Regions from separate parts of the Arthrobacter sp. SDR-2R genome, predicted to be linked through region 2. Evidence: riboswitches for the same ligand, from Rfam matches in the RefSeq annotation. Region 2 holds a riboswitch; the other holds the start of a gene.
What was found. Region 2 has a riboswitch for glycine ahead of AC3ANU_RS20425 (amino acid permease). Riboswitches for the same ligand answer to the same signal wherever they lie in the genome.
Positions count from the first base shown of each region.

Region 1: it holds a riboswitch for glycine, as region 2 does, so the genes downstream of both, gcvP (aminomethyl-transferring glycine dehydrogenase) here and AC3ANU_RS20425 (amino acid permease) in region 2, are expected to answer to the same signal.

Region 1 covers NZ_CM173231.1:4,051,954-4,066,142, forward strand. The annotation lists gene AC3ANU_RS18710 (L-serine ammonia-lyase) at 1-951, opposite strand, end outside; gene gcvT (glycine cleavage system aminomethyltransferase GcvT) at 1,094-2,242, opposite strand; gene gcvP (aminomethyl-transferring glycine dehydrogenase) at 2,254-5,112, opposite strand; glycine riboswitch at 5,166-5,273, opposite strand; glycine riboswitch at 5,300-5,397, opposite strand; gene AC3ANU_RS18725 (TetR/AcrR family transcriptional regulator) at 5,491-6,027, opposite strand; gene AC3ANU_RS18730 (MFS transporter) at 6,113-7,672, shown strand; gene AC3ANU_RS18735 (Dps family protein) at 7,754-8,233, opposite strand; gene AC3ANU_RS18740 (APC family permease) at 8,455-10,011, shown strand; gene AC3ANU_RS18745 (AMIN-like domain-containing (lipo)protein) at 10,091-10,636, opposite strand; gene AC3ANU_RS18750 (DUF4193 domain-containing protein) at 10,796-11,098, opposite strand; gene AC3ANU_RS18755 (hypothetical protein) at 11,191-11,394, opposite strand; gene AC3ANU_RS18760 (LacI family DNA-binding transcriptional regulator) at 11,502-12,515, opposite strand; gene araA (L-arabinose isomerase) at 12,564-14,084, opposite strand; gene AC3ANU_RS18770 (L-ribulose-5-phosphate 4-epimerase) at 14,141-14,189, opposite strand, start outside.
Region 2 covers NZ_CM173231.1:4,418,220-4,432,408, forward strand. The annotation lists gene AC3ANU_RS20410 (DUF445 domain-containing protein) at 1-471, shown strand, start outside; gene AC3ANU_RS20415 (LamB/YcsF family protein) at 688-1,437, opposite strand; gene AC3ANU_RS20420 (hypothetical protein) at 1,421-2,221, opposite strand; partial or broken gene AC3ANU_RS20425 (amino acid permease) at 2,394-3,934, opposite strand; glycine riboswitch at 3,985-4,080, opposite strand; glycine riboswitch at 4,081-4,179, opposite strand; glycine riboswitch at 4,471-4,571, shown strand; gene gcvP (aminomethyl-transferring glycine dehydrogenase) at 4,732-7,605, shown strand; gene gcvT (glycine cleavage system aminomethyltransferase GcvT) at 7,615-8,763, shown strand; gene gcvH (glycine cleavage system protein GcvH) at 8,813-9,196, shown strand; gene glyA (serine hydroxymethyltransferase) at 9,193-10,515, shown strand; gene AC3ANU_RS20450 (L-serine ammonia-lyase) at 10,842-12,281, shown strand; gene lipA (lipoyl synthase) at 12,329-13,342, shown strand; gene AC3ANU_RS20460 (glycoside hydrolase family 65 protein) at 13,368-14,189, opposite strand, start outside.

The DNA.
Region 1 (14,189 bases), 370 kb from region 2:
GTAGAACAGCACCGCGGGGATGATCCCGGCCGCCCCGTTCGTCGGGGCGGTGACCACCCGCCCGCCGGAGGCGTTCTCCTCGTTCACCGCCAACGCCACCAAATTAACCCACTCCTGCCAATACCTGGCATCGAACGGGCCCGCGTCCCACGCCGCATCCGTCTCCTCGACCGGGCCGCCCGCGGATTCCTTCTTCAACCGGTCGTACCAGTCAGGGGCGCGGCGGCGGACCTTCAACCCGCCCGGCAGCACCCCTTCCCGCCTCAACGAGGCGGCCACGCAGCCCTCCATCACCGACCAGATCTGCAGCAGCCCCGCCCGGATCTGCTCCTCGTCCCGGGAGACTTTTTCGTTCACGAGCATCACATCGGCGATGCCCAACCCGGTCACCGCGCAGTGCCCCAGCAGCTCCGCCGCGGTCCGGAACGGCAGCGGCAGTTCCTGTTTGGACGCGTCCAGTTCCTGCTGCGCCGCGTCCTCCTCGCCCTCCCGGACGATGAACCCGCCACCCACCGAGAAAAACGTCGCCGAATGCAGCACCTCCCCGGCCGCATCAGTGACCGTGAACGTCATCCCGTTCGTGTGCCGCGGCAACACCGTCAACGGCCGCAGCACCATGTCCTTCACCCCGTACGGCAAGGCCACAGCACCGGCCAGGTTCAGCACCCCGGTCTCCGCGATCGAGGCCAGCCGCTCCTCCACCTCGGCGGGCAGGATCAACTCCGGATGGAACCCCTCCAACCCCAACAAAACGGCGGTCATCGTCCCATGCCCATGACCCGTCGCCGCCAACGACCCATACAAATCAACCCGCAACCCCGCCACATCACCCAGGACACCCAGGCCCTTGAGCTCCTCAGCGAACACCGCAGCAGCCCGCATCGGCCCCACAGTATGCGAAGACGAAGGCCCAATCCCGATCGAAAACAGGTCAAAGACTCCAACAGCCATAACGGGGTATTTCCTAACTAAATCTGGTTCGGTTGCCGCTCAACCCACTTCCTGTACGTCCTGTCAGCCTCGACACACCGGTCCATGCGCACCAGGGGCCGGCAGAGCCGGACCCGAAGCCGGCCACGGTGCGGTACAGGGCTTACTTTTGGCGTTTGTAGAACGGGAGGTCGACGACTTCGAATGGCTCCGCCTTGCCACGGAGGTCCACGTCGAGGGCGGTGCCGGGTGCCGAGTATTCGACGTCGACGTAGGCCATGGCGATGGGGTAGCCAAGGGTGGGCGACGGCTGGCCGGAGGTGACTTCGCCAACCGTGGCGCCGTCCTTGAGGACGGGGTAGTGCGCGCGTCCGGCGCGGCGGCCCTGGCCTTTGAGCCCCACGAGGCGGCGGCCGGAGGTGCTGCCGGCTCCGGCTTCCTTTTTGGCGGCCAGGGCGGCTTTGCCGACGAAGTCGCCTTCCTTGGAAAGCGCGACGACGGGGCCGAGGCCGGCGGCGAACGGGTCGCCCTGCAGCGACAGTTCGTTGCCGTACAGGGGCATTCCCGCTTCGAGGCGCAGGGAGTCACGGGAGGCGAGGCCTGCCGGGGTCAGTTCCCTGTCGTCGGCGACGGCGATCAGTGACTGCCACAGCGCGGGGGCATCGTCGTTGCCCACGAAGATTTCGAACCCGTCCTCACCCGTGTACCCGGTGCGGGCAAGCAGGAGTTCCTTTCCGGCGCCGCCTACCAGGAGCGGCACGCTGACAGCGGCGTAGTACTTCAGCTCAGTGACCAGTGCGTGCTGCGCGGCCGGGACCAGGCGCAGCAGGAGTTCCTGGGCCTTGGGGCCCTGGACGGCGATCAGCGACGTGCGGGCTGAGGCATCCTCCACTACAACATCGAACCCGGCGGCCCGTTCCTGCAGGGCAGCGGCCACCACGGTGGCATTGCCCGCGTTGGGGACCACCAGGAAGACGTCGGCGCCGTCCTGCGCGGCAGGGCGTCGGTAGGTGATGAGGTCGTCGATGATGCCGCCGTCCTCGTTGCAGATCAGCGAGTACTTGGCCTTGCCCACGGCCATGGCGGAGATCTTTCCCACCAGGGCGTAGTCCAGGAAGGCTGCGGCATCCGGGCCGGTCACCCAGACCTCGCCCATGTGGGAAAGGTCGAACAGGCCGGCAGCCTTGCGGACGGCGTGGTGTTCAGCAAGCTCCGAGCTGTACTTCAGCGGCATCTGCCACCCGCCGAAGTCCGTGAAGGAAGCTCCAAGCTTCTTGTGCTCGTCGTAAAGCGCGGTGTATTTCTCGGTCATGGCGCCGGTCCTCAGTTTTCGAAGTCTTCCAGCGGCGGGCAGGAGCAGATGAGGTTCCTGTCACCTGCGGCGCCGTCGATGCGTCCCACGGGCGGGAAGTACTTGTCCTGCTTGTGGTGGGCAGGGAACGCCGCCTGCTCCCGCGGGTAGGCGCGGTCCCAGTCAGAGCTGACGACGGCGGCCGCCGTGTGGGGTGCGCGGCGCAGGGGTGAATCCGCTACAGCAAAGTCGCCGTTGGCCACCTGGTCGATTTCCTTGCGGATGCTGATCATGGCCTCGATGAAGCGGTCGATCTCGGCCAGGTCCTCTGACTCGGTGGGCTCCACCATCAGCGTGCCCGCGACAGGGAACGAAAGGGTGGGGGCGTGGAAACCGAAGTCGATCAGCCGCTTGGCCACGTCCTCGGCCGTGACTCCCGTCTTCGCCGTGAGTTCGCGCAGGTCCAGGATGCACTCGTGCGCCACCAGCCCGCCTTCACCGGTGTAGAGGACCGGGAAGTATTCGTTCAGGCGGGACGCGACGTAGTTGGCCGCCAGCAGCGCGGACTTGGTGGCCTCGGTCAGGCCCTCACCGCCCATCAGCTTCACGTAGGCCCAGGAAATCGGCAGGACGCCGGCCGAACCGAACCGGGACGCCGAGATCGCCACACCGTGCCCGGCTTCGTGCGCCGCCTTGTTCGCGTCGCCCGGCATGAACGGTGCCAGGTGCGCCTTGGCGGCAACGGGCCCGACGCCGGGTCCCCCGCCGCCGTGCGGGATGCAGAAGGTCTTGTGCAGGTTCAGGTGGGACACGTCCCCGCCGAACTGGCCCGGCTGGGCCAGCCCTACCAGGGCGTTGAGGTTGGCGCCGTCGATGTAGACCTGGCCGCCCGCGGCGTGCACAGCGTCACAGACTTCGCGGACATCCCCATCGTAGACACCGTGGGTGGAGGGGTAGGTGATCATGATGGCCGAGAGGACGTCCTTGTTGGCCTCGATCTTGGCCGTCAGGTCGTCGTGGTCGATGGTGCCGTCGGCAGCCGTGGCCACGACGACCACCTTCATGCCCGCGAGCACGGCGGAGGCGGCGTTGGTGCCGTGCGCCGAGGCCGGGATCAGGCAGACGTTGCGCTGCTGCTCGCCCCGGGAATGGTGGTAGCCGCGGATCGCGAGCAGCCCGGCGAGCTCGCCCTGCGAGCCCGCGTTGGGCTGGATGGACACCTGGTCATACCCGGTGATCTCGGCGAGGTCCGCTTCCAGGCCGGCGATGAGTTCGCGCCAGCCTTCGGTCTGGGAGTCCGGGGCGAACGGGTGGATCGAGGCGAACTCCGGCCAGGAAATGGCTTCCATCTCGGCCGTGGCGTTCAGCTTCATGGTGCATGAACCCAGCGGGATCATGGTGCGGTCCAGCGCCAGGTCCCGGTCCGAGAGCTTGCGGATGTAACGCAGCAGCTGGGTTTCAGACCGGTGCGTGTTGAAGACCGGGTGCTGCAGGTAGTCGGAGGAACGCTCGACGGCGGCCTCCAGCCCAAAGCCCTGGCCCTCGCCCTGGACCTCGGCAACCGTGGCGCCAAAGACGTCGGCAACCTGGGCGACGATGGCCGCCGTCGTGGTTTCATCGAGGGCGATGCCTACGGTGTCGGCGTCGACGCTGCGCAGGTTGATGCCCCGCGCCTCGGCGTCGGCGATGATGCCAGCAGCCCGTCCGGGGACCCGGACCGTAAGGGTGTCGAAGAAGCTCGTGTGCAGCACCTCGACGCCGGCGGCCGCAAGCGAGGCCGCCAGGCTACGGGCGTGGCGGTGCGCCGTTTGGGCAATCGCCTTCAGGCCGTCGGGGCCGTGGTAAACGGCGTACATGGACGCAACGATGGCCAGCAGCGCCTGGGCGGTGCAGATGTTGGACGTGGCCTTCTCGCGGCGGATGTGCTGCTCGCGGGTCTGCAGTGCCAACCGGTAGGCAGGCGTGCCGGCGTCGTCCTTTGACACCCCAACCAGGCGGCCAGGCAAGGAACGCTCCAGGCCTTTGCGGACAGCCATGTAGGCGGCATGGGGGCCGCCGAAGAACAGCGGCACGCCAAAACGCTGGGCTGAGCCGACGGCAATGTCCGCGCCCTGCTCGCCCGGAGGGGTGATCAGTGTCAGGGCCAGCAGGTCCGCAGCCACGGTGACCAGCGCGCCCCGGTCCTTGGCAGCGGCGATCACGGCGGACTGGTCCCACACGCGGCCGGAGACCCCGGGCTGCTGCAGCACGATCCCGTTGATGTCGCCCTCGGGCAGGCCCTTGGACAGGTCGGCGACCTCCACCTCGAAGCCGAGCGCCTCCGCACGCCCCAGCACGATGGCGATGGTCTGCGGCAGCACGTCGATGTCCAGGACGGTCTTGCCGCCTGCCGCGGGCTTGGTCTTGTTGGCGCGGCGCATCAGCAGCACGGCCTCGGCCACCGCCGTTGCTTCATCCAGCAGCGAAGCGTTGGCGATGGGCAGGCCCACAAGGTCCTGCACCATGGTCTGGAAGTTCAGCAGCGCCTCAAGCCGGCCCTGCGAAATCTCCGGCTGGTAGGGCGTGTAGGCGGTGTACCAGGCCGGGGATTCCAGGATGTTGCGGCGGATCACCGGCGGAGTCACGGTGTCGTAGTAGCCCTGGCCGATCAGCTGCACCGCCGTCTTGTTCTTGGCGGCAAGCTTCCGCAGTTCCGTGAGGACTTCAACCTCACTGAGGGCGTCCTGCAGGCGAAGGGCGGTGTCCTGGCGGATGACCTTGGGAACCGCGGTGTCCACAAGGGAATCGACCGAGTCGTAGCCTACGGCTTTGAGCATGGTGTCGACGTCGGCCTGGCGGCGCGCGCCGATATGGCGGTCTACGAAAGTGGTGGAGGCTGGGGTAACCGACACGAAGGAACTCCATTTACTCAGGCGGCGAAGGGTACGCCACAGCTATTCGGGTTCCTCCCCGCTCTGTATTGGACCTGAGAGTTTCCGCGTTCCCTGCCTGGGCAGGACCCGCTTGCACCGTCGGTGAGCACAACAGTCCCTACCTCTCCAAAAGAGAATAAGACTGCCTGCTGCTTTCCAGAGGTGCCTCGCCGCGGCGGTACGGGGGCCTGCGAGATTCCTGGGGAGGATTTGCTCCTACGGCGCCTGCCTGTACTTCCGGCAGAACTCTCCCGCCGCAGATCAAAGGCTATTCATTTGTTGGATCATGAAGGCCGGTGACAGCCCTCACAACTTTCTATTGTCCTACGCGGCAACCCCTCCCGGCAAATGACGGAGCTACCTGCGGAGCCGTTCCAGCGCGGCCAGGAGTTCCTCCACGTCAGCGGCCGCTCCCCCGGCCGGCGCAGGGGCCACGGACAGCATGGCGTTGAAGTACAGGCCGTCCCCCATATAGAGGACTGCCTTGGCCAGCCCAGGTCCCACATCCGCAGCAATTTCGTCCAGCCAGCGCTGCTGGATGGCCGCGAAGCGGCGCCGCGTCTCCTCGTGGGCCACCTCTGCAAGCCGGGTGGCGGCCACGATGGCACGGTCCAAAGGGGTATCCGCCCAGACCGAGGAACGGATGAAGTAGGCCGCGGCGCCTTCAGCTGCCGACGCCATGGCATCGGCATCCTCGCTCGCCAGGCCCTCCAGGCGGTCAAGCAACACGGCAATCAGGGCTTCCTTGTTGGGAAAGTGGTAGAGGAGGCCGCCTTTGGATACGCCGGCCTTGCGCGCCACGGCATCGAGGGTGGCCGCCCGCTCACCCACTTCAATCAGCAGGGACTCGAAGGCGTCAAGGACCGCGTCACGGGCAACAGGCTTTCGGGGCATGCCCTCCATCATGCCCTCCCCCGTGCAGGAATAAGGAAAACCATCGCATTTTTAAACTATACCGTCCGGACGGTATAGTTATCTCATGACCACTTCCATCGAGAGTTCGGCAACCGGGCAGGCAAGCAGCACTTCCATGCGTCCTCCGTGGCGCGACTGGCTGGCGCTGGGGCTCCTGATGTTTCCCGTGCTGCTGGTGGCGGTGGACAACACCGCACTGACGTTCGCGCTGCCGGCCATCGCCCGGGCCCTGGAACCCACGGGCGTGCAGCTGCTGTGGATCGTTGACGCCTACCCCCTGGTGCTGGCCGGGCTGCTGGTATCAATGGGAAGCCTCGGCGACCGGATTGGGCGGCGGAGGCTGCTCATCCTTGGCAGCATCGGCTTTGCCGCGCTGTCCGTTGCGACGGCTTTTGCACCCGCGCCGGAATGGCTCATCGCCGGCCGCGCCGCCCTGGGATTCTTCGGCGCCATGCTGATGCCGTCCACCTTGTCGCTGATCCGCAACATTTTCCCCGAGCCCAATCGCCGCAGGCTGGCCGTCGCCATCTGGGCCGCCGGATTCTCCGGCGGCGCGGCCCTGGGTCCGATCTTCGGCGGCTGGCTGGTGGAGCACTTCTGGTGGGGTGCCGTCTTCCTGGTGGCGGTCCCCCTCATGCTCCCCCTGCTGGCGTTTGGACCGGCCCTCATCCCGGAATCGAAGGATCCGGCACCCGGCAAGGTGGACATCCCCAGCATCCTGCTCTCCATGCTGGTCATGGTGCCCGTTGTCTACGGGATCAAGGCAGTTGCCACCGAAGGTCCAGGGGCGGCAGGTCTGGGCGCCATCGCCTTCGGCCTGGCCACGGGGGCGGTGTTCGTGCAGCGGCAGCAGCGGCTGGCGCACCCCCTGCTGGACATGTCCCTGTTCCGGAACAGGGTGTTCAGCATGGCCATCAGCGCCAACATCCTTGCCCTGTTCTCCTTCAACGGCTTCATCCTGTTCCTCGCCCAGCACCTCCAACTCCTCGAGGGAATGACGCCGTCCGCAGCGGGCGTTGCCATGATCCCGGCACTGGCCGCCACGGTGGTGGCCGGCCTGGTGGTGGTGCCGCTGGTCCGCAAGGTCCGCCCGGGATACGTGGTGGCTGCGGGGTTGGCGTTCAGTGCCACCGGCTACACCATGGTGGCATTCGGGAATCACGACGGCGGCCCCTCGCTGCTGCTGGCAGCCCTGCTGGTCCTTGCACTGGGCGTGGGTACGGCCGAAACCATCTCCAACGACCTCATCCTCGGGTCCGCGCCGCCGGAGAAGTCAGGCGCTGCCGCGGCAATCTCCGAGACCGGCTACGAGGTGGGGTCGCTGCTGGGCACGGCGGTACTGGGCTCCATCCTGACGGCGTCCTACCAGCAGAACCTGCGGCTGCCCGCAGGCCTTGACGGCATGCTGCCCGGCTCCTCCCTGCACAGCGCGAGGGAAACACTTGCCGGCGCAGTGGAAGCAGCAAACCTGCTGCCCGCTTCCCTGTCGGACACCGTCCGGGACGCTGCGGCGTCAGCGTTTGATTCCGGCGTGCACATCACTGCGGCAATTGGGCTGGTACTGATGGCGACGGCGGCAGTCCTCGCCGCCGTCGTGCTGCGGAAGGTGCCGAAAGCGGCCTAACCAAGCGAAACAAAAAGGGCGCCTGGTACCGGATCAATTCCGATACCAGGCGCCCAAAGGGTCCAGGCGGGTGGCCGCCGGCTACTTGGAGTCGGCGGCTGTGACCTTGGCGGTCGGCTTCATGTTTTCAGCCTGCACCATCCAGGCAAACTGCTCCAGCCGGGCAATGAACTCGTGCAGGAGGTCCGCGGAGGTGGGATCCTCCTCGTCCACTTCGTCATGGACTTTGCGCATGGTGCCCACGGCGGCTTCCATGGCGGCAACGATCCGCTCGATGGCATCCGTGGTGCTGATCAGCCCTTCAGGGAACTGGGCCAGGCTGGTGGTTTCGGCAACGGTGGAGCTGCGGCCATCCGGGAGTGCATGCAGGGCGCGCATCCGTTCGGCTGTGTCGTCGGCGAACTGGCGGGCAGCGTCGACGATCTCATCAAGCTGCAGGTGCAGGTCGCGGAAGTTGGTGCCCACGATGTTCCAGTGCGCCTGCTTGCCCTGGACGTGCAGTTCGATCAGGTCGGCCAGGACAGCCTGCAGATTGTTGGTCAGTGTCGGTGAAGCTTTCATGCGTCCTCCTCAAGTGGTCCAATACGGCCGACGCTACCAGCCGAGCACGTAGCGGCGGCAGGGCTTTCGGCAATTTCTCAGTGAGCTTACTAATTTGGAAAGGAAGTCATAAACGAATGTGATTCATATTGCGTCTTGCATCACAGGTCCGGCACCCCCATACTAAATGAACGCCATTCATATAGTGACCTCCGTCTCACAGCCTTCCAGAAAGTGGTGCCATGACAGAGACAATCCGCACCAGTACGGCCAAACCCGGTCCGCACGCCCACGCCCCGTCCGCGGACGGCGTCAGCGCCAAAGGCCTCAAGGGCGGGCAGCTCGGGCTCCTCGCCGTCGTCGTCCTGGGCATTTCAACCATCGCCCCCGCCTACACCCTCACCAGCGCACTCGGACCCACCGTCAATGAAGCCGGACTCCAGTTGCCAGTCATCTTCCTGATCGGGTTCATCCCCATGATCCTGGTCTCGCTCGCCTACCGGGAGCTCAACGCCGACTCCCCGGACAGCGGCACAACCTTCACCTGGGTGACCAAAGCCTTCGGCCCCTGGGTCGGCTGGATGGGCGGCTGGGGCCTGCTGGCCGCCAACATCATCGTGCTGTCCAACCTGGCCGGCGTCGCCGTCGACTTCTTCTACCTCTTCCTGTCCCAGCTCACCGGCTCACCGGAACTGGCAGACCTGGCCGGCAACAAAGCGCTGAACGTCCTGACCTGCTTCGTGTTCGTGGCGCTGGCTGTTTGGGTCAGCTACCGCGGGCTGCACACCACCAAGGTGGTGCAGTACGGCCTGGTGGGCTTCCAGCTTCTGGTCCTGGGGCTGTTCGTCGCCATGGCCTTCGCCAACTGGTCCACGTCCGAAACGGCCATCCCGTTCAGCTGGGACTGGTTCGACGTCACGAAGATCGAGACGTTCGGCCAGATTGCCGCCGGCATCTCGCTGTCGATCTTCGTGTACTGGGGCTGGGATGTGTGCCTCACGGTCAACGAGGAAACAGCGAACGGCCAGAAGACGGCCGGACTGGCCGGCACCCTGACCGCCGTCATCGTCCTGGCCATCTACCTCCTGGTCAGCATCGCCACCATGATGTTCGCCGGCGTCGGGGACACCGGCAACGGCCTGAACAACGCCGACAACCAAGAGAACATCTTCACGGCCCTGGCCTCCCCCATCATGGGCCCCTTCGCCATCCTGATGTCCCTCGCCGTGCTGTCCAGTTCCGCGGCCTCCCTCCAGTCCACGTTCATGTCGCCGTCCCGAAGCCTGCTGGCCATGGCGCACTACGGCGCCCTGCCTGAACCGTTCAGCCGGATCAGCAGGAAGTTCGCGACGCCGGGCTACGCCACCATCGCCGCCGGCGTCCTGTCCGCCGGGTTCTACGCGGTGATGCACGTGGTCAGCGAAAACGTCCTGAATGACACCATCCTGGCCCTGGGTCTGATGATCTGCTTCTACTACGGCCTCACCGCGCTGGCCTGCACCTGGTACTTCCGCCACAGCCTGTTCAACAGCACCCGCCACTTCCTGCTGCGGCTGGTATGCCCGGTGGTGGGCGGCGTGGGCCTGTTCGTGGTGTTCGTCCAGACCGCCGTGGACAGCCTGGCGCCGGAGTTCGGCAGTGGTTCCGAGGTCTTCGGCGTGGGCCTGGTGTTCATCCTGGGCATCGGCATCCTGGCCCTGGGCGCCGTCGTCATGCTGGTCATGTCCCGCACGCACCCCGGCTTCTTCCGCGGCGAAACCCTCAAGCGGGACACCCCCGCGCTGGTAGTGCCGGAATAGATCGCTGAAGGCCGCCACAACGCTGCCTGAACGAAAAAGGTGCCGTGCCCCCATCAGGGGCACGGCACCTTTTTCGTTTTCACCAGTAGTGCGCCACGTCGATCACCAGGCGCGAGCCCGGGCCGGGACCGGCCAGGGTGAAGACCCGGAACGGCAGGCGGGCCCGGACGCCCAGACCGAGGCTTGTGTACCCCTCGAAGCTTCCGGCCGAAACCACCTGGCGGAACGTCTGGTAGCCGGCCACGTTGCTGAGTTCAGCCTTGTCCGCCGGGTTGTAGGTGGGGTTGCCGTTCTGGTCGTAGGACGGCGCCTTGATGCTGATATGCAGGCGCGCGCCGCCCCGTACCGGGATGAAGGCCCCGGAGCCTTCCTGCTCAATCCGCGGCACATACTGCACCGTGTAGGACACGGGGGGCCCGTTGAGGTCCACCACCAGCCGGTCGAAGCAGTAGTGCTGCCCGGTCCGGACATTGGTGACCGATGCGGTCCCCGTATCCTGCCCGGTCTTCGCAAGGGAGCCCCATGTGAGGCCGCAGTAGGGCGCCGCCGAGGCGGGTGCCTGGACCACGATTCCCAGCCCGGAAGCCAACAGGATTGCCGCGAGCCAGGTGAGGAACTTCTTCATAGCAGTGCCATCCACGACTAAAGACCATTGGATGCTTCCAGCGTAGGAGTGTCCGGACCGGGAAACGAGGGGGCATTTTGATAACGACGGCGTCCGGGGACAAAGCAGCGCCGGCCACCTCGGGGAGGTGGCCGGCGCCGGCAAAAATCAGGAAGACACTCAGCCTTCGCAGTCGCGGCAGTACTTCAGGCCGTCCTTTTCACGGGCAACCTGGGAGCGGTGCCGGACCAGGAAGCACGACGAGCAGGTGAACTCATCGGACTGCTCGGGAACCACAATGACGGTCAGTTCCTCATTGGACAGATCGGCGCCGGGCAGGTCGATGCCTTCAGCGGTGTCGTTCTCGTCGACATCGATAACCGCGGTCTGCGCGTTGCCGCCCCGTGACGCCTGGAGGGCCTCGAGAGAGTCGGCCGGCGACTCTTCTTCCTGCTTGCGTGGAGCATCGTAATCGGTAGCCATAGCGTGTTCACTTTCGTTGCTGCGCAGCGCCATTTCAGGCACCTCAGTGCAGCAGTTTAGGGCATTATCGCGCTACCGGCGCAATAGTGTGGCTAAGCAGACATTCTGCCGCTTCCGCCCGCTGTTCCTGCATGCCCGGACCGGGCCTGGTCGGCACCGAGGGACACTCCGCTCAAGGCCGGAAGCCAGCCCCACCGGGTGGCGTCGGCCATGGCGCCGGCGGCACTGGACTCGGATTCGTAGGTGAAGGTGTCCAGCAGCCAGTCGCGGAGCCGGATGAGCAGGGTAGCCGTCATGCACTGAAAACTACGCAGCGATTGTTGTGGCCACGTTTCGCGCCGGTCTCCCCCGGATTAAATCAGCTGCCGGCAGGATCTCCGGCCGGATTCGGCAGGCGGGTTCTTCAGGCGGGCGGTGCCGTGCTGCTGCGCAGGACGAGTTCCGGCTCCACGACAAGTGTCCGGGGTCCTTCCGCGCCGCTGAACGCCGTCAACATCATCTGCATGCACCGCCGGCCCAGTTCCTCGAAGTCCTGCCGGACCACCGTCAGCGGCGGACTGAAATAGCCGGCCTCGGGCTGGTCGTCGAAGCCCACCACGGACACGTCCTGCGGCACTTTGATGCCGGCCTCGGTCAGGGCGCGCAGGACTCCCAGGGCCATCTGGTCGTTGCCCACGAAGAGGGCGGTGGCCCGGCGGGTGGCCGCGATCCGCCGGCCGATGGCGTAGCCGCTGCCGGCGCTCCAGTCACCTTCGATGATCAGGTCCGCCTCGAGTCCTGCGGAGGCAAGGGTGGACCGCCAGCCGTCGGCACGCGCCACGGCATCGATCCAGTCCTGCGGGCCCGCGACGTGCCCGATCCTGACGTGCCCCTGCCCAATGAGGTGCCGCACGGCGAGTTCGGCCCCGCGGCGCTGGTCCACCCTGACGCCGCCAACAGTGTCATTCCCCTCGGGTCCAACGGCCACCACCGGGACCCCGATGGGAAGTTCCGCCAGGGCGGCCAGCGTCTCAAGGTGCGGAACGATCACCACGATGCCGTCCACCGACTGGTCCAGGAAGTGCCTGACGGCGTCCAGGATCGCGTCCCGGCTGACCTCCCGCAACGCGGCGACGCTGACGAAATATCCGGCGTCCCTCGCAGCGCGTTCCACGCCCAGCAATGTATTGGCAGGACCGTACTGGGAGAGCTCGCTGCCCAGGACCCCTATGGTCTGCGAGCGCCGGGTGACCAGGCTCCGGGCTGCGGTGTTGCGGCGGTAGCCGAGCCGGGCTATCACCGCTTCCACTTTTTCCCGCGTCCCCGGGCTCACGTTGGGGTGGTTGTTGACCACCCGTGACACGGTCTGGTGTGAGACCCCGGCCAGCTCCGCCACGTCCTCAAGCCTCGGCAGCCGGCGTGGTTTGCCGTGCGTCACGGGGTTGTTGTCCGTGGCGGGCGCCGGGAGCTCAGCCGTGCCATTGGATCAGATCCCGCCTGCCAGCTTGTAGTAGGCGGCGTTCCAGTTCAGGTCCTTCTTGAACTGCCGGATGGTGGTGTCGTGGTCAATGGTCAGCAGTTCGGTTTTGGCGATCTCGGCGAAGTCTTCGAACACGTCCATGCCCACCTGGGTGGAGAGCACGGTGTGGTGGGCAGCGCCGGCCGTGAGCCAGGCTGCTGCGGAGGTTGCGAAGTCCGGCTTGGGCTCCCACAGGGCGCGGGCCACGGGCAGGTTTGGCAGCGGCTGGTCCAGGGGAACGACGTCGACGGCGTTGGCTACCAGGCGGAAACGGTCCCGCATGTCGGACAGGGCGACGACGACGCCCGGGGAGGCATCGGCGTCGAACACCAGGCGGACCGGGTCCTCCTTGCCGCCGATGCCCAGCGGGTGGATTTCCAGGCGCGGCTTCGACGCCGTGAGGGAGGGGCAAACTTCCAGCATGTGGGCGCCCAGGATCTTCTCGGACCCGGGCTCCAGGTGGTACGTGTAGTCCTCCATCAGGGAGGCACCGCCGGGCAGGCCGGCACCCATCACCTTCGCGGCGCGCACCAGGATGGCGGTCTTCCAGTCGCCTTCGGCGCCAAAGCCGAAGCCGGCGGCCATGAGCCGCTGGACCGCAAGGCCGGGAAGCTGCCGCAGGGCGCCCAGGTCCTCGAAGGAGGTGGTGAACGCGGCGGAGCCGTTGCCCTCCAGGAAGCTGCGCAGGCCCAGCTCGATCCGGGCGCCGTACCGCAGCGATTCATGCCTGGCCGCGCCTGCGCGGAGCTCCGGCACCACGTCGTAAAGGTCCGCATATTCCGCCACCAGCGCGTCGACGTCGGCCTCCGCCGCGCCGTGCACGGCGTCCGCGAGCTCGTTGACGGACCAGGTGTTCACGGCGACGCCGAAGCGCAGCTCCGCCTCGGTCTTGTCGCCTTCGGTGACGGCGACGTTGCGCATGTTGTCCCCGAAGCGTGTCAGCTTAAGGGTGCGGACGGCGGCCCAGCCGGCGGCGGCGCGCTGCCAGGAGCCCACCTGGCGTGCCACCTCGGGGTTGGAGACATGCCCGACGACGGTCTTCCGGGCGATGCCCAGGCGGGACTGGATGTACCCGAACTCGCGGTCGCCGTGCGCGGCCTGGTTCAGGTTCATGAAGTCGAAGTCGATGTCCGCCCACGGCAGGTCCCGGTTGGCCTGGGTGTGCAGGTGCAGCAGGGGCTTACGCAGCAGGTCCAGGCCCTGGATCCACATCTTGGCCGGGCTGAACGTGTGCATCCAGGCGGTCACACCGATCACCGAATCATCGGCGTTCGCCTCCAGGGCGGTGCGCCGGATGGCATCCGAATCGGTGAGGACCGGCTTCCAGACGATCTTGACCGGGACGGCGGAATTGGCGTTGAGCTGGTTGGCGATCTCCTGCGACTGGGCGGCCACCTGCTTGAGGACCTCCTCCCCGTACAGGTGCTGGCTGCCGGTGAGGAACCAGACCTCGTAGCCGTCGAGGGAGGTGCTTGCTGCGGTGCTCATGGATTCTCCTGGGAAGTTGTGTAATGACGGCGCCGTGGATTACTGGCCTGTGTTGTTTATTGGCCGTAGACGTTCTGGTAGCGGGCATAGAGGGAGTCGATGGAG
Region 2 (14,189 bases):
CTCAACGACCTGGCACAGGACCTGCAGCATGACCCCGCGATGATTGCGCGCGCGGAAGACATCAAGGCGCAGGTCCTGGGCGACCCCGAAGTGCGCGAACTGGCCTCGCGGACCTGGGGAACGGTCAAGAACGCGCTGCTGGGCGCCGTGGATGATCCGGACAGCGAACTCACCATCAAGTTCAAGGCTGCGGTGCGCGATTTTGGGTCACGGCTCGTGGACGACCCCGAACTGGCCGGGAAGGTCAACGCATGGATCGGTGACGCCGCCGGGTACCTGGTCCGCACCTACCGTTCGGACATCGCAGGCGTTATTACGGACACCGTGGCTCGGTGGGATGCCGAGGAAACCTCGCAGAAGATCGAGCTCCAGGTGGGTAAGGACCTGCAGTTCATCCGCATCAACGGCACCGTGGTGGGGTCCCTGGCCGGGCTGGGGATTTTCACGGTGGCACAGCTGATCTTTGGGTAGTTTTCCGCTGCTGTAGGTCCCGGGTGGACTTGGCGCTGCGCATCTTCCTTTTCGCTGCAGATTCATCTTGGCGCTGCGCATCTTCCTTTTCGCTCGGGATATTTGGGGTGCGAAAAGGAATGTGCGTGTCGATAAGGCGTACGACGGCGGCACGGAGGGCTGGAGTGACGCTCGGATTGTTGGAATGGAGTCGGCCCGCCGTACGGCTGCAGGCTCCTAGGCGAAGGACTCCAGTGCGACGCCTGCGCCCTCAAGTCCTGCCCTGATCCGGGCCGCCATTTCTACGGCGTCAGGGGTCCCACCGTGAATGCACAGGGAGTCGGGCCGTACCGCAATTACGGATCCGTCCACGGCAACCACTTCGCCTTGCGTGGCCAGGCGGACGGCCCGTTCGACCACCGCATCGACGTCGTACAGGACGGCATCGTCCTCGGAGAGCGGCACCAGGCTGCCGTCGGCGAGGTAGGCACGGTCGGCGAAAGCCTCAACGAACACCGGGTGCCCGGCTTCCTTGGCCTGCTTCAGCAGCTCCGAGCCCGGGAAGCCCAGGAACGGAAGGCCTGGATCGTAGGCGTTGACCGCAGCCACTACGGCGGAGGCCTGTTCGGCGTCATGGATCGTGGTGTCGTACAGCGCTCCATGCGCCTTCACATAGTCCACGGAGGCGCCCACGGCATGCGCAACCCCGTCGAGCGCGCCCAGCTGGTACAGCACGTCCCCGAAGAGCTCGTCGAAGCTCATGCCAAGCATGCGGCGCCCGTAGCCGGCCAGGTCCCGGTAGCCCAGGTGCGCACCGACGGTGACATCAAGTTCGTACGCGGCCCTGCAGCTGTCGAGCATGGTGACGGGATCCCCCGCGTGGAGGCCACAGGCTACGTTGGCGCTGGTTGCCAGCTGGAGCATCGCCGGATCGCCTCCCGCGGTCCAGGAGCCGAATGATTGGCCTACGTCAGCGTTGAGATCCAATGATGTTGCCTTCCAGCGTCAGGTTGTCCGGCCCGGCAGCGGAAGTCAGCTCCCCGGGAATGGTGTCCGGCATCGGCCCGAACGCCTCCCGGGCATTCTTGGCCACCGCACGGCCCATCACGAGGTTACCGGCTCCGCCGACAACGGCCCCTATGCCGAACGGGAGGGCCCGCCCGAACAAGGCAGTCCCTTGGCGCTTGAGCAGGTTCTTGAGGAAGGCATGCTGGATCCTCTTCCGGACGCTGCCGAAACCCGGCACCACCATGGATTTGGACAGCGCGTTGCCCCAGGTGTTGGTGGCGCCGCCGGATGCCTGGCCGCTGAGCGTGCCCAGCAGGGCGGTGCCCTCCTCGCCGAGCATGATGGCCATGACCATGGTGCCGGCCTTTTCCGGGTTGGTCAGACGGATGCCGTGCAGTTCAGCCAGCGATGTTGCGTACAGGGCTGTGGCTTCCAGGAAGCCAACGGTGGCGGCTGCGGAAAGTCCCAGCGACGCCACGGTTCCAACGCCGGGGACGACGGCGGTGGCACCCACCAGGGCTCCCCCTCCGGCAACAGCCCGCAGGTAGTCGCGCTCTGCGATGTCCGCCAGCTGCGCGGCCGTCGCCCGCGGATGCCTCTTCTGGAGCCTGCGGATGTAGCCAACCACCAGGGGCCGCTGGATCTGCACTGCTTTCAGGAGCATGTTGTGGACGCCGGGCTTGGGCTTGCCCTCGGCGTCAAACATTGCGTTGTGGGCGGTTTCCTGTGCGATGCGTACTGCGGGGTTGCTGCGCCGGGCCATGGTCACCTTCATTCAAATCGACCTGCAGCGGCTAGGCTGCCGTGCCTTTCCATCCTATGTGGATAGACACTAAGCATGCTTAACTTCCGGGCCGTGGCTTCGTCCGGCGGGCTGCGGCGGCAGGATGCGGTACCTGCACCTCACCGCCGCCGCTGCAACCCGCCGTCGGACGTTACTTCCCGGCCTGCTGGACCTCGCGCCCCGCCGCCCCGGCGTCCTGGCCGCCGCTGCGCGCGGCAGTGGCCTGGTCTGCCTGAAGCTCGGCACGGAAGACCTCGAAGCGGGCCAGGTGGGCGGGACGGCGCCGCAGGATGGCCCAAGCCACGCCCAGGATGACGAACCAGATGGGGGTTACCAGCAGTGCAACGAGAGTGTCGGGCTGGGTGGTAAGGGCCCAAAGGACGAAGGCAAAGAATGCGTACACCACCCACACGGCGGGAATGCCACCGGGCATCTTGAACTTCGACGCCGCATGCAGGTGCGGCCGGCGGCGCCGGAAGGAGATGTAGCTGGCGAGGATGATCGACCAGACGAAGACGAAGCAGACCGCAGACACGGTGGTCACCATTTCAAAGGCCATGCCGACATCCTGGCCGGCATACATGAGTACGACGCCGGACAGCAGCAGGACGCAGGACAGGAACAGCGCGTTGCTGGGCACCTTCCTCGTGGAGAGCCGGCTGAAGATACCGGGGGCGTCGCCTTCCTGGGCCAGGCCGAAGACCATGCGGGACGTGGAGTAGATGCCGGAGTTCGCGGAGGACATCGCCGAAGTCAGGACCACCAGGTTGACCACCGTGGCCGCGGCGCCGAGGCCGGCCAGGGAGAACATCCCGATAAAGGGGCTGTGGCCGGCGGCGAACTGGGTCCACGGGGTGACCGCCATCAGGATGACCAGCGCACCGACATAGAAGAGCAGCACGCGGACGGGGATGGCGTTGATGGCCTTGGGCAGCGTGCGCTCGGGGTTCTTGGCCTCGGCGGCGGTGGTTCCCACCAGTTCGATGCCTACGAAGGCGAAGACTGCGATCTGGAATCCGGCCACGAAGCCCATGAACTCATTGGGGAAGAACCCGCCATGGCTCCACAGGTTGGTGAAGCTTGCGGTGCCCGCGTCGCTCTGGAAACCGGTGAAGATCATGAAGAGTCCCACGATGATCAGGGCTGCGATGGCGACGATCTTGATGAGGGCGAACCAGAACTCGGTCTCGCCGAACGCCTTGACGGTGGCGAGGTTCAGCAGGAGCAGGATGCCCACCGTGGCCAGGCCCGGGATCCAAAGTGGCAGCGCCGGCCAAAGTTCCTTTGAGTACCCTGCGATGGCGATGACGTCGGCGATTCCGGTGATCACCCAGCAGAACCAGTACGTCCAGCCGGTGAAGAATCCGGCCCACGGCCCCAGGAGATCGGCGGCGAAATCACTGAAGGACTTGTAGTTCAGGTTGCTGAGCAGCAGTTCACCCATGGCCCGCATGACGAAGAAAAGCATAAAGCCGATGATCATGTATACGAAGATCACGGATGGGCCGGCCGCGGAGATGGTCTTGCCGGAACCCATGAACAGGCCCTGCCGATCGCGCCGCCGATGGCGATGAGCTGGATATGCCGGTTGGTGAGCTGCCGCTCCAGGTGGGGAGGCTCGCTGCGGGCTGCCGTGGCAGCGCCTTGGCTGCGGGCTGGTTCGCCGTTGGACGTGGGGGGATGAATCGCCATGAGGAACTCCATCGATAAAGCGGCTTTTGGGTGCCGCAAAAGATTTGGTTCCTCCCCGCTCTGTAGTGGACCTGAGAGTTTCCGCAGCAAAAGCCGCTTGCACCGCCGGTGAGCCAGGGTCATGCCCGGCTGCTTTCCAGAGTTGCCTGTCCGCGGCGGTACGTGGGCCTGAGAGTTTCCTGGGGAGGGTTTGCTCCTACGGCGCCTGCTGGATGTACCCGGCAGGGCTCTCCCGCCGCAGGTCGAAGGCGTATTCAGTTGGAAGCCGCAGGCTTTTTGGGCCACGGCCGGTCATGCAATGGGACAGGCGCCGACTGGTGGGCTGCTCCGGATACGCTGAGCCAGCCACCGGCGGCGCCATTCCCGGGGTTCAGTGTGGTGTCCGTCACGATCGAATGTCAAACCCCTCCCGACACAAGCGGGGAAGAACGGCGTCACGTGCCCCTCGAGCCCCGCACGGAAGCCGCCCGATTTGCCACGGACGAGTCTATCCCGGTACCTTGTGAGCCGAATCACCCACATTTGAATAAGCCTTTCGAGCTGTGACGGGAGAGTCCTCCCGGCGAAACACCGGTCAGGCGCCGTAGGAGCAAATCCTCCCCAGGAATCTCTCAGGCCCCCGTACCGTCACGGCGAGGCGACTCTGGAAAGCAATCAGGCTTCTGCCTGGTTCACCGACGGTGCAAGCGGTCCCCTGCCAACAGCAGGCAACGCGGAATCTCTCAGGTCCAATACAGAGCGGGGAGGAACCCATCCCACGCCGTGCCACCTTCGGCCGGCCAGATCTGGAGTTCCTCATGACGATTCATTCGCATCCAACATCGTTTGTTGACCGCCATATCGGCGCGCGCCGCCAGGCCGACATCGACACCATGCTCAAGGCCATCGGCTACGACAGCCTGGATGGCCTGGTTGACGTGGCCGTCCCCGCGCCCATCCGCCAGGAAACTGCGCTCAAGCTGACCGACGCCCTCAGCGAGGTTGAAGTCCTCACGGAACTGCGGAAGCTTGCCGCCAAGAACAAGACGGCAGTCCAGATGATCGGCCAGGGCTACTACGACACCGTGACTCCGCCGGTGATCCGCCGCAACATCCTGGAATCCCCGGCCTGGTACACCGCCTACACGCCCTACCAGCCGGAGATTTCCCAGGGCCGGCTTGAGGCGCTGCTGAACTTCCAGACCATGGTGCAGGACCTGACGGCGCTCCCGGTAGCAAACGCCTCCCTCCTCGACGAAGCCACCGCCGTCGCCGAAGCCGTGCTGCTGATGCGCCGCGCCAACAAGTCCAAGACTGCGAAGGACGGCAAGACCGTCCTCGACGCCGACCTCCTGCCGCAGACCATCGCCATCGTGCTGGGCCGCGCCGAAGCCCTGGGCTTCGAGGTGGAAATTGCAGACCTCACCAACGGACTTCCCGACGGCGACATCAACGGCGTCGTCCTGCAGCAGCCCGGCGTCTCCGGCCGCGTCTGGGACCAGTCCGCCGTCATCGCCGAAGCCAAGGAGCGCGGCGCGCTGGTCACCGTGGCTGCGGACCTGCTGGCCCTGACACTGATCACCCCTCCGGGCGAGCAGGGCGCGGACATTGCCGTCGGCTCCACCCAGCGTTTTGGCGTGCCGCTGTTCTTTGGGGGGCCGCACGCCGCCTACATGACCGTCCAAAAGGGAATGGAACGTACCCTCCCGGGCAGGATCGTGGGCGTCTCCAAGGACAACGCCGGCACGCCTGCCTACCGGTTGGCCCTGCAGACCCGCGAGCAGCACATCCGCCGCGAGAAGGCCACGTCCAACATCTGCACCGCCCAGGCGCTGCTGGCCATCGTGTCCTCCTTCTACGCCGTTTACCACGGCCCCGACGGCCTGAAGGCGATCGCAGAGACCGTACACCACAAGGCCAGGGTCCTGGCAACAGCACTCACGTCACTGGGCCGCGAACTGGTCACGGACTCCTTCTTCGACACCCTCACCGTCCGCGTTCCGGGCAAGGCCGCCAAGGTGATCACCGCCGCTGAAGCCCGCGGCATCAACCTGCGCTTCATCGATCCGGACACGGTGGGCGTCTCCGTTGATGAGACGACGACGGCGGCAACACTTTCCGCCGTCGCCGTCGCCTTTGGCGCCGGTCCGGTGGGTGACGCCCAGGGATTCGAACTGCCCGACACCATTGTGCGCACCTCGGCCTACCTGCAGCACCCGGTCTTCAACACGCACCGGTCTGAAACCCAGCTGCTGCGTTACATCCGCAAGCTCTCGGACCGCGACCTGGCGCTGGACCGCACCATGATCCCGCTGGGTTCATGCACCATGAAGCTGAACGCCACGGCCGAGATGGAAGCCATTTCCTGGCCGGAGTTCGCCTCGATCCACCCGTTCGCCCCGGACTCCCAGACCGAAGGCTGGCGCGAACTCATCGCCGGCCTGGAAGCGGACCTCGCCACGATCACCGGGTATGACCAGGTGTCCATCCAGCCCAACGCGGGCTCGCAGGGCGAACTCGCCGGGCTGCTCGCGATCCGCGGCTACCACCATTCCCGGGGCGAGCAGCAGCGCAACGTCTGCCTGATCCCGGCCTCGGCGCACGGCACCAACGCCGCCTCCGCCGTGCTCGCGGGCATGAAGGTGGTCGTCGTGGCCACGGCTGCCGACGGCACCATCGACCACGACGACCTGACGGCCAAGATCGAGGCCAACAAGGACGTCCTCTCGGCCATCATGATCACCTACCCCTCCACCCACGGTGTCTACGATGGGGATGTCCGCGAAGTCTGTGACGCTGTGCACGCCGCGGGCGGCCAGGTCTACATCGACGGCGCCAACCTCAACGCCCTGGTAGGGCTGGCCCAGCCGGGCCAGTTCGGCGGGGACGTGTCCCACCTGAACCTGCACAAGACCTTCTGCATCCCGCACGGCGGCGGGGGACCCGGCGTCGGGCCCGTTGCCGCCAAGGCGCACCTGGCACCGTTCATGCCGGGCGACGCGAACAAGGCGGCGCACGAAGCCGGGCACGGTGTGGCGATCTCGGCGTCCCGGTTCGGTTCGGCCGGCGTCCTGCCGATTTCCTGGGCCTACGTGAAGCTGATGGGCGGTGAGGGCCTGACCGAGGCCACCAAGTCCGCGCTGCTGGCGGCCAACTACGTCGCGTCCCGCCTGAACGAATACTTCCCGGTCCTCTACACCGGTGAAGGCGGGCTGGTGGCGCACGAGTGCATCCTGGACCTGCGCGAACTCACGGCGAAGACGGGAGTCACGGCCGAGGACGTGGCCAAGCGGCTGATCGACTTCGGTTTCCACGCCCCCACCCTTTCGTTCCCTGTCGCGGGCACGCTGATGGTGGAGCCCACCGAGTCAGAGGACCTGGCCGAGATCGACCGCTTCATCGAGGCCATGATCAGCATCCGCAAGGAAATCGACCAGGTGGCCAACGGCGACATCACCCTGGAGGCATCCCCGGTGCGCAACGCACCCCACACGGCGGCCGCCGTCGTCAGCTCTGACTGGGACCGCGCCTACCCGCGGGAGCAGGCGGCCTTCCCCGTTGCCTCGCTCCGCCAGGACAAGTACTTCCCGCCCGTCGGCCGGATCGACGGCGCCGCCGGCGACCGGAACCTGGTCTGCTCCTGCCCGCCCCTCGAAGCGTTCGAGGACAGCACAGCCGAATTTGAGAACTGAGGACTTCCAATGACTGAGAACTACACCGCTCTTTTCGAGCAGCACAAGAAGGCCGGGGCCTCGTTCACGGACTTCGGCGGGTGGCAGATGCCGCTCAAGTACGAGTCTGAACTCGCGGAACACCATGCCGTGCGCAGGGCGGCCGGCCTGTTCGACCTCTCCCACATGGGCGAGGTCTGGGTGACCGGCGCCGACGCCGCCGCGTTCCTGGACTACGCCCTTGCCGGCAAACTGTCCGCGGTGGCCGTGGGCAAGGCAAAGTACTCGCTGATCTGCAACGCCGATGGCGGCATCATCGACGACCTCATCACCTACCGCCGGCCATCCCCCGAAGAGGGCGTGGACAGGTACCTGGTGGTGCCCAACGCGGGCAACGCCGCAGTGGTGGCCAAGGAACTGCTGGAACGCGCCGCCGCCTTCGACGTCATTGTGGAGGACGCCTCCGCCGACACCTCGCTGATCGCCGTCCAGGGACCGAATTCCGAAGCGATCCTCCTGACGCTGGTCCCGGCCGAACAGCACGCACTGCTCACCGGGCTCAAGTACTACGCCGCCGTCGAGGTGGGCATCGCCGTCAACGGTACGGTCCAGGACCTGCTCGTGGCCCGGACCGGCTACACCGGCGAGGACGGCTTCGAGATCTACGTTCCCAACCTGGACGCCCCCGCACTGTGGGAGGCCCTGCTCCAGGCCGGCGAAGGCTCCGGCCTGGTTCCAGCCGGACTGGCCGCACGCGACTCGCTCCGCCTCGAAGCCGGGATGCCGCTCTACGGCAACGAACTCTCCCGCCACGTCAACGCCTACGCGGCCGGCCTGGGCCCCGTGGTGTCGCTGGCGAAGGAGAGCGGCTTCGTAGGCAAGGACGCCCTGGCCGCCATCAAGGCCGCAGGAGTCGGTTCAAGCATCGGGCAGAAGCTGGTGGGCCTCAAGGGTGCCGGACGCCGCGCTGCCCGCGCCCATTACCCCGTCCTCAAGGACGGCACCCTGGTGGGCGAAGTAACCTCCGGCCAGCCCTCCCCCACCCTCGGATACCCCATCGCCATGGCCTACGTCGACGTCGAATTTGCTGAAGTCGGGACCGTCCTGGACATCGACCTCCGCGGCAAGCCCGAGCGCTTCGAAGTCGTCCCCCTCCCCTTTTACAAGCGCCAGAAGTAAATCGATTTCGCCCAACCACCACAGGTTTTGAAGAGAAGGAAAGTAGACAATGAGCAAAGTTGTTTCTGAACTGAAGTACTCCGCCGAGCACGAGTGGGTTGCTGTTGACGGATCCGGCCCCGCGGGGATCGGGATTTCCGCCGTTGCTGCCGACGCCCTGGGCGACATCGTGTACGTGGACCTCCCCGAGGTCGGCTCCACCGTGACGGCCGGCGAGACCTGCGGCGAGGTGGAATCCACCAAATCCGTCTCCGACCTCTACGCCCCCGTGACCGGTGAGGTCACCGAGATCAACGACGGCGTGGTCACGGACCCCGCCCTGATCAACAGCGATCCCTACGGTGCGGGCTGGCTCTTCAAGGTGGCCGTTACCGAGGAAGGCCCGCTCATGTCGGCAGAGGAATACGCAGCAGCAAACGGCGGCGAGCTGTGAGCGCCCCGGCAGAAGTGGGCGCCTTCGAGCAGGTGGCCTCCCCAAGCCTGAACGCCGACCTGTCCATCCTGGACCCTGAGGTTGCCGCGAAGATTGACGACGAGCTTGGCCGCCAGCGCGACGGCCTGGAGATGATCGCGTCCGAGAACCACACGGCCGCTGCGGTCATGCAGGCCCAGGGCTCGGTCCTGACCAACAAGTACGCCGAAGGCTACCCCGGCAAGCGCTACTACGGCGGCTGCGAGCACGTGGACGTCATCGAGCAACTCGCCATCGACCGCGTCAAAGCCCTCTTCGGCGCCGGGTTCGCCAACGTCCAACCACACTCCGGTGCACAGGCCAACGCCGCCGCCATGCACGCCCTGATCAAGCCCGGCGACACCATCATGGGCCTCAACCTGGCGCACGGCGGCCACCTGACCCACGGCATGCGGATCAACTTCTCCGGCAGGCTCTACAACGTGGTCCCGTACCAGGTCCGCGAGGACACCCACACCATCGACATGGCAGAGGTGGAACGGCTGGCCCAGGAGCACAAGCCTCAGCTGATCGTGGCCGGCTGGTCCGCTTACGCCCGCCAGCTCGACTTCGCAGAATTCCGCCGGATCGCCGACTCCGTGGGGGCCTACCTGATGGTGGATATGGCGCACTTCGCCGGACTGGTGGCGGCCGGGCTGCACCCGTCGCCGGTGCCGCACGCCCACGTCACCACGTCCACCACGCACAAGACCCTGGCCGGTCCGCGCGGCGGCATCATCCTGACCAACGACGCCGACATCGCCAAGAAGATCAACTCGGCTGTGTTTCCCGGTCAGCAGGGTGGCCCGCTGGAACACGTGATCGCCGGCAAGGCCGTGGCGTTCAAGATCGCAGCGTCCGAAGAGTTCCGCGAGCGGCAGGAGCGAGTCCTTGCCGGTGCCCGCCTCCTGGCGGAACGCCTGGTCCAGCCGGACGTCACCGCCAAGGGCATCAGCGTGATCTCGGGCGGCACCGACGTGCACCTGGTCCTCGTTGACCTGCGCAACTGCGACCTCGACGGGCAGCAGGCCGAAGACCGGCTCGCCGCCATTGACATCACCGTCAACCGCAACGCCGTTCCCTTCGACCCCCGCCCGCCGATGGTCACCTCAGGCCTGCGCATCGGCACGCCCGCACTGGCCACCCGCGGGTTCGGCGAGGACGCCTTCCGCGAGGTTGCGGACATCATCGCCCAAGCTTTGATCGCCGACGCCGACGCCGACCTCTCCGGTCTGCGTCACCGCGTCGAGGTCCTGGCTTCGGCGCACCCGCTCTACCCGGGCGTGGCACCTCTGTCCTGAGGGATCGTGATCGCTAACGGGCCCGGCGGACCGGACATTTTCACCGTGCTTGGGCCCACGCCGTCAGGGTTCCCTGGCCGAGCTTGCGAGGTTAGGGAGACGGTGGGGAGCAGGCTTTCGAAAAGTCCGGCTCCGCCGGCCCCTCGTGGGCATGTCGCCTTGGTGACAGACCCTCGGAGTGGGCGGGGCATCCGGCAGCGTGCGTCTAAGGGAGCGTCACGTCCGCTTAGCGGGCGTCTTCGCGACCGAGCACGCAGAGGATGTCCTGCCCGCCCACCCCAGCCCGGCCACACCAACCGAACCACAGTTTCAGTAAGGATTTAGTTATGGCAGTCGGAGTCTTTGACCTGTTTTCGATCGGGATTGGGCCTTCGTCTTCGCATACTGTGGGGCCGATGCGGGCTGCTGCGGTGTTCGCTGAGGAGCTCAAGGGCCTGGGTGTCCTGGGTGATGTGGCGGGGTTGCGGGTTGATTTGTATGGGTCGTTGGCGGCGACGGGTCATGGGCATGGGACGATGACCGCCGTTTTGTTGGGGTTGGAGGGGTTCCATCCGGAGTTGATCCTGCCCGCCGAGGTGGAGGAGCGGCTGGCCTCGATCGCGGAGACCGGGGTGCTGAACCTGGCCGGTGCGGTGGCCTTGCCGTACGGGGTGAAGGACATGGTGCTGCGGCCGTTGACGGTGTTGCCGCGGCACACGAACGGGATGACGTTCACGGTCACTGATGCGGCCGGGGAGGTGCTGCATTCGGCGACGTTTTTCTCGGTGGGTGGCGGGTTCATCGTCCGTGAGGGCGAGGAGGACGCGGCGCAGCAGGAACTGGACGCGTCCAAACAGGAACTGCCGCTGCCGTTCCGGACCGCGGCGGAGCTGCTGGGGCACTGCGCGGTGACCGGGTTGGGCATCGCCGATGTGATGCTCGTGAACGAAAAAGTCTCCCGGGACGAGGAGCAGATCCGGGCGGGGCTGCTGCAGATCTGGTCGGTGATGGAGGGCTGCGTGGCCGCCTCGTTGAGGCGGGCGGGGGTGCTGCCGGGCGGGTTGAAGGTCCGCCGCCGCGCCCCTGACTGGTACGACCGGTTGAAGAAGGAATCCGCGGGCGGCCCGGTCGAGGAGACGGATGCGGCGTGGGACGCGGGCCCGTTCGATGCCAGGTATTGGCAGGAGTGGGTTAATTTGGTGGCGTTGGCGGTGAATGAGGAGAACGCCTCCGGCGGGCGGGTGGTCACCGCCCCGACGAACGGGGCGGCCGGGATCATCCCCGCGGTGCTGTTCTACGCCCTGCATTTCGCCCCGGGCATGGACAAGGCCACCCAGGAGGACCGGGACGCGGTGGTGGTGCGGTTCCTGCTGGCCGCGGGCGCGGTGGGGGTGCTGTACAAGGAACAGGCCTCGATCTCCGGGGCCGAGGTCGGCTGCCAGGGCGAGGTGGGGTCGGCGTCCTCGATGGCGGCCGCGGGCCTGGCCGAGGTCATGGGCGGGACCCCGGCGCAGGTGGAGAACGCCGCGGAAATCGCGATGGAACACAACCTGGGCCTGACCTGTGACCCGATCGGCGGGCTGGTCCAGGTCCCCTGCATCGAACGGAACGCGATCGCGGCCGCGAAAGCGATCAACGCCGCGAAAATGGCGCTCTGGGGCGACGGCACCCACCGCGTGTCCCTGGACGAAGTCATCATCACCATGCGCGAAACCGGCAAGGACATGTCCTCCAAATACAAAGAAACCGCCATGGGCGGCCTCGCCGTCAACGTCGTCGAATGCTGACCGGCAAAAACCTGCCGCGAATCCCCAAGCAAGCAAAGGAAACAACCATGACATTGGCACCTGAAGGCCGGAAGATGCTGCGGATTGAGCAGCGCAACGCTGCGGTCCCGGTGGAACGCAAACCGGAGTGGATCAAGGCCAAGGTCCAGATGGGCCCGGAATTCGTCCAACTCAAGAACCTGGTGAAAAAGGAAGGCCTGCACACCGTCTGCGAAGAGGCCGGCTGCCCCAACATCTTCGAATGCTGGGAAGACAAGGAAGCCACCTTCCTGATCGGCGGCTCCGAATGCACCCGCCGCTGCGACTTCTGCCAGATCGACACCGGCAAACCCTCACCCCTGGACCGGTTCGAACCCACCAAGGTGGCCCGCTCCGTCCAATCCATGCAGCTGCGCTACGCCACTGTCACCGGCGTGGCCCGCGACGACCTGGAAGACGAAGGCGTCTGGCTGTACGCCGAAACCGTCCGCAAAATCCACGAGCTGAACCCCGGCACCGGCGTGGAACTGCTCATCCCGGACTTCTCCGGCCAACCCGAGCACATCAAGGCCATCTGCGACTCCGCCCCCGAGGTCTTCGCGCACAACGTCGAAACCGTGCCCCGGATCTTCAAGCGGATCCGCCCCGCGTTCCGCTACGACCGCTCCCTGGACGTCATCACCCAGGGCCGGAACCTGGGCATGGTCACCAAGTCCAACCTCATCCTGGGCATGGGCGAAACCCGCGAAGAAATCAGCGAAGCACTCCGCGACCTCCACGCCGCCGGCTGCGACCTGATCACCATCACCCAGTACCTGCGCCCCAGCGAGCGGCACCTGCCCGTGGACCGCTGGGTCAAACCCCAGGAATTCGTGGACCTCCAGCACGAAGCCCAGGAAATCGGCTTCCTCGGCGTCATGTCCGGCCCCCTGGTCCGCTCCTCCTACCGCGCCGGCCGGCTCTGGGCCACCGCCATGCGCAAAAAAGGCCGCGACATCCCCGCCGAACTCGCCCACATCGCCGACGGCATCCAGGACTCCGGCACCACCCGCCAGGAAGCCGCCACCCTCCTGGCAGGCTAAGGAGCCCCTGCACGCACCCGTGAACCTAGCTTCTGCCGCGCACCACGGGAATGCTCGCCGTCGGTGGTCCGCTCGGGAAGACCGTGGGCTCCGGCTCCGGGATGCGCTCCAGGTGCACCTGCACGGGCTGGCCCGTGACCATCAACCGCTGGCCGCGGACGTCCACCTCCAGGGGTTCGCCCTCCTGGACCGTGAGCGTAATGGCGTCGGCAGAAAGCCGGACCAGCAGCAGGCGGCCGCGGATCTTCAGGTGGAAGGCAAGCCCTTCCCACTGTCCGGGCAGGCGCGGATCGAAAAACGGGACCGGGCCCTGGTCGCGCAGTCCGGCGAAACCGCACACCAGGGAACTCCATACGCCGCCTGTGGACGCGATATGCACGCCGTCGATGGTGTTGCCGTGGGTGTCGTCGAGGTCGATGAACACGGCGTTGGTGAAGTGGTCCAGGGCCTCCTTGAAGTAGCCCACCTCGGCGGCCATGATGCCCTGGACGCAGGCGGACAGGGTGGAGTCGCCCGTAGTGATGGGATCGTAGAAGTCGAAGGCGCGCTGCTTTTCCTCCGCCGTGAAATCCTGCCACTGCAGGAACATGGCAAGCACCGTGTCGGCCTGCTTGAGGACCTGGTGGCGGTAAATCACCAGCGGGTGGAAGTGCAGGAGCAGCGGATACTTGGACCGCGGCGTGGTCCAGTCCCAGGCCTCCAGGGTCATGAAGTCATTGTCCTGGGAGTGCACCTGCATCCGCTCGTCGAACGGAAGCTGCATCCGGCTGGCCGCGGCTTCCCACATCTGGCGCTCTTCGTTGGTGATTTCGGCATGCTCAAGCGCGGCGGCGGCACGCAGGTTGAA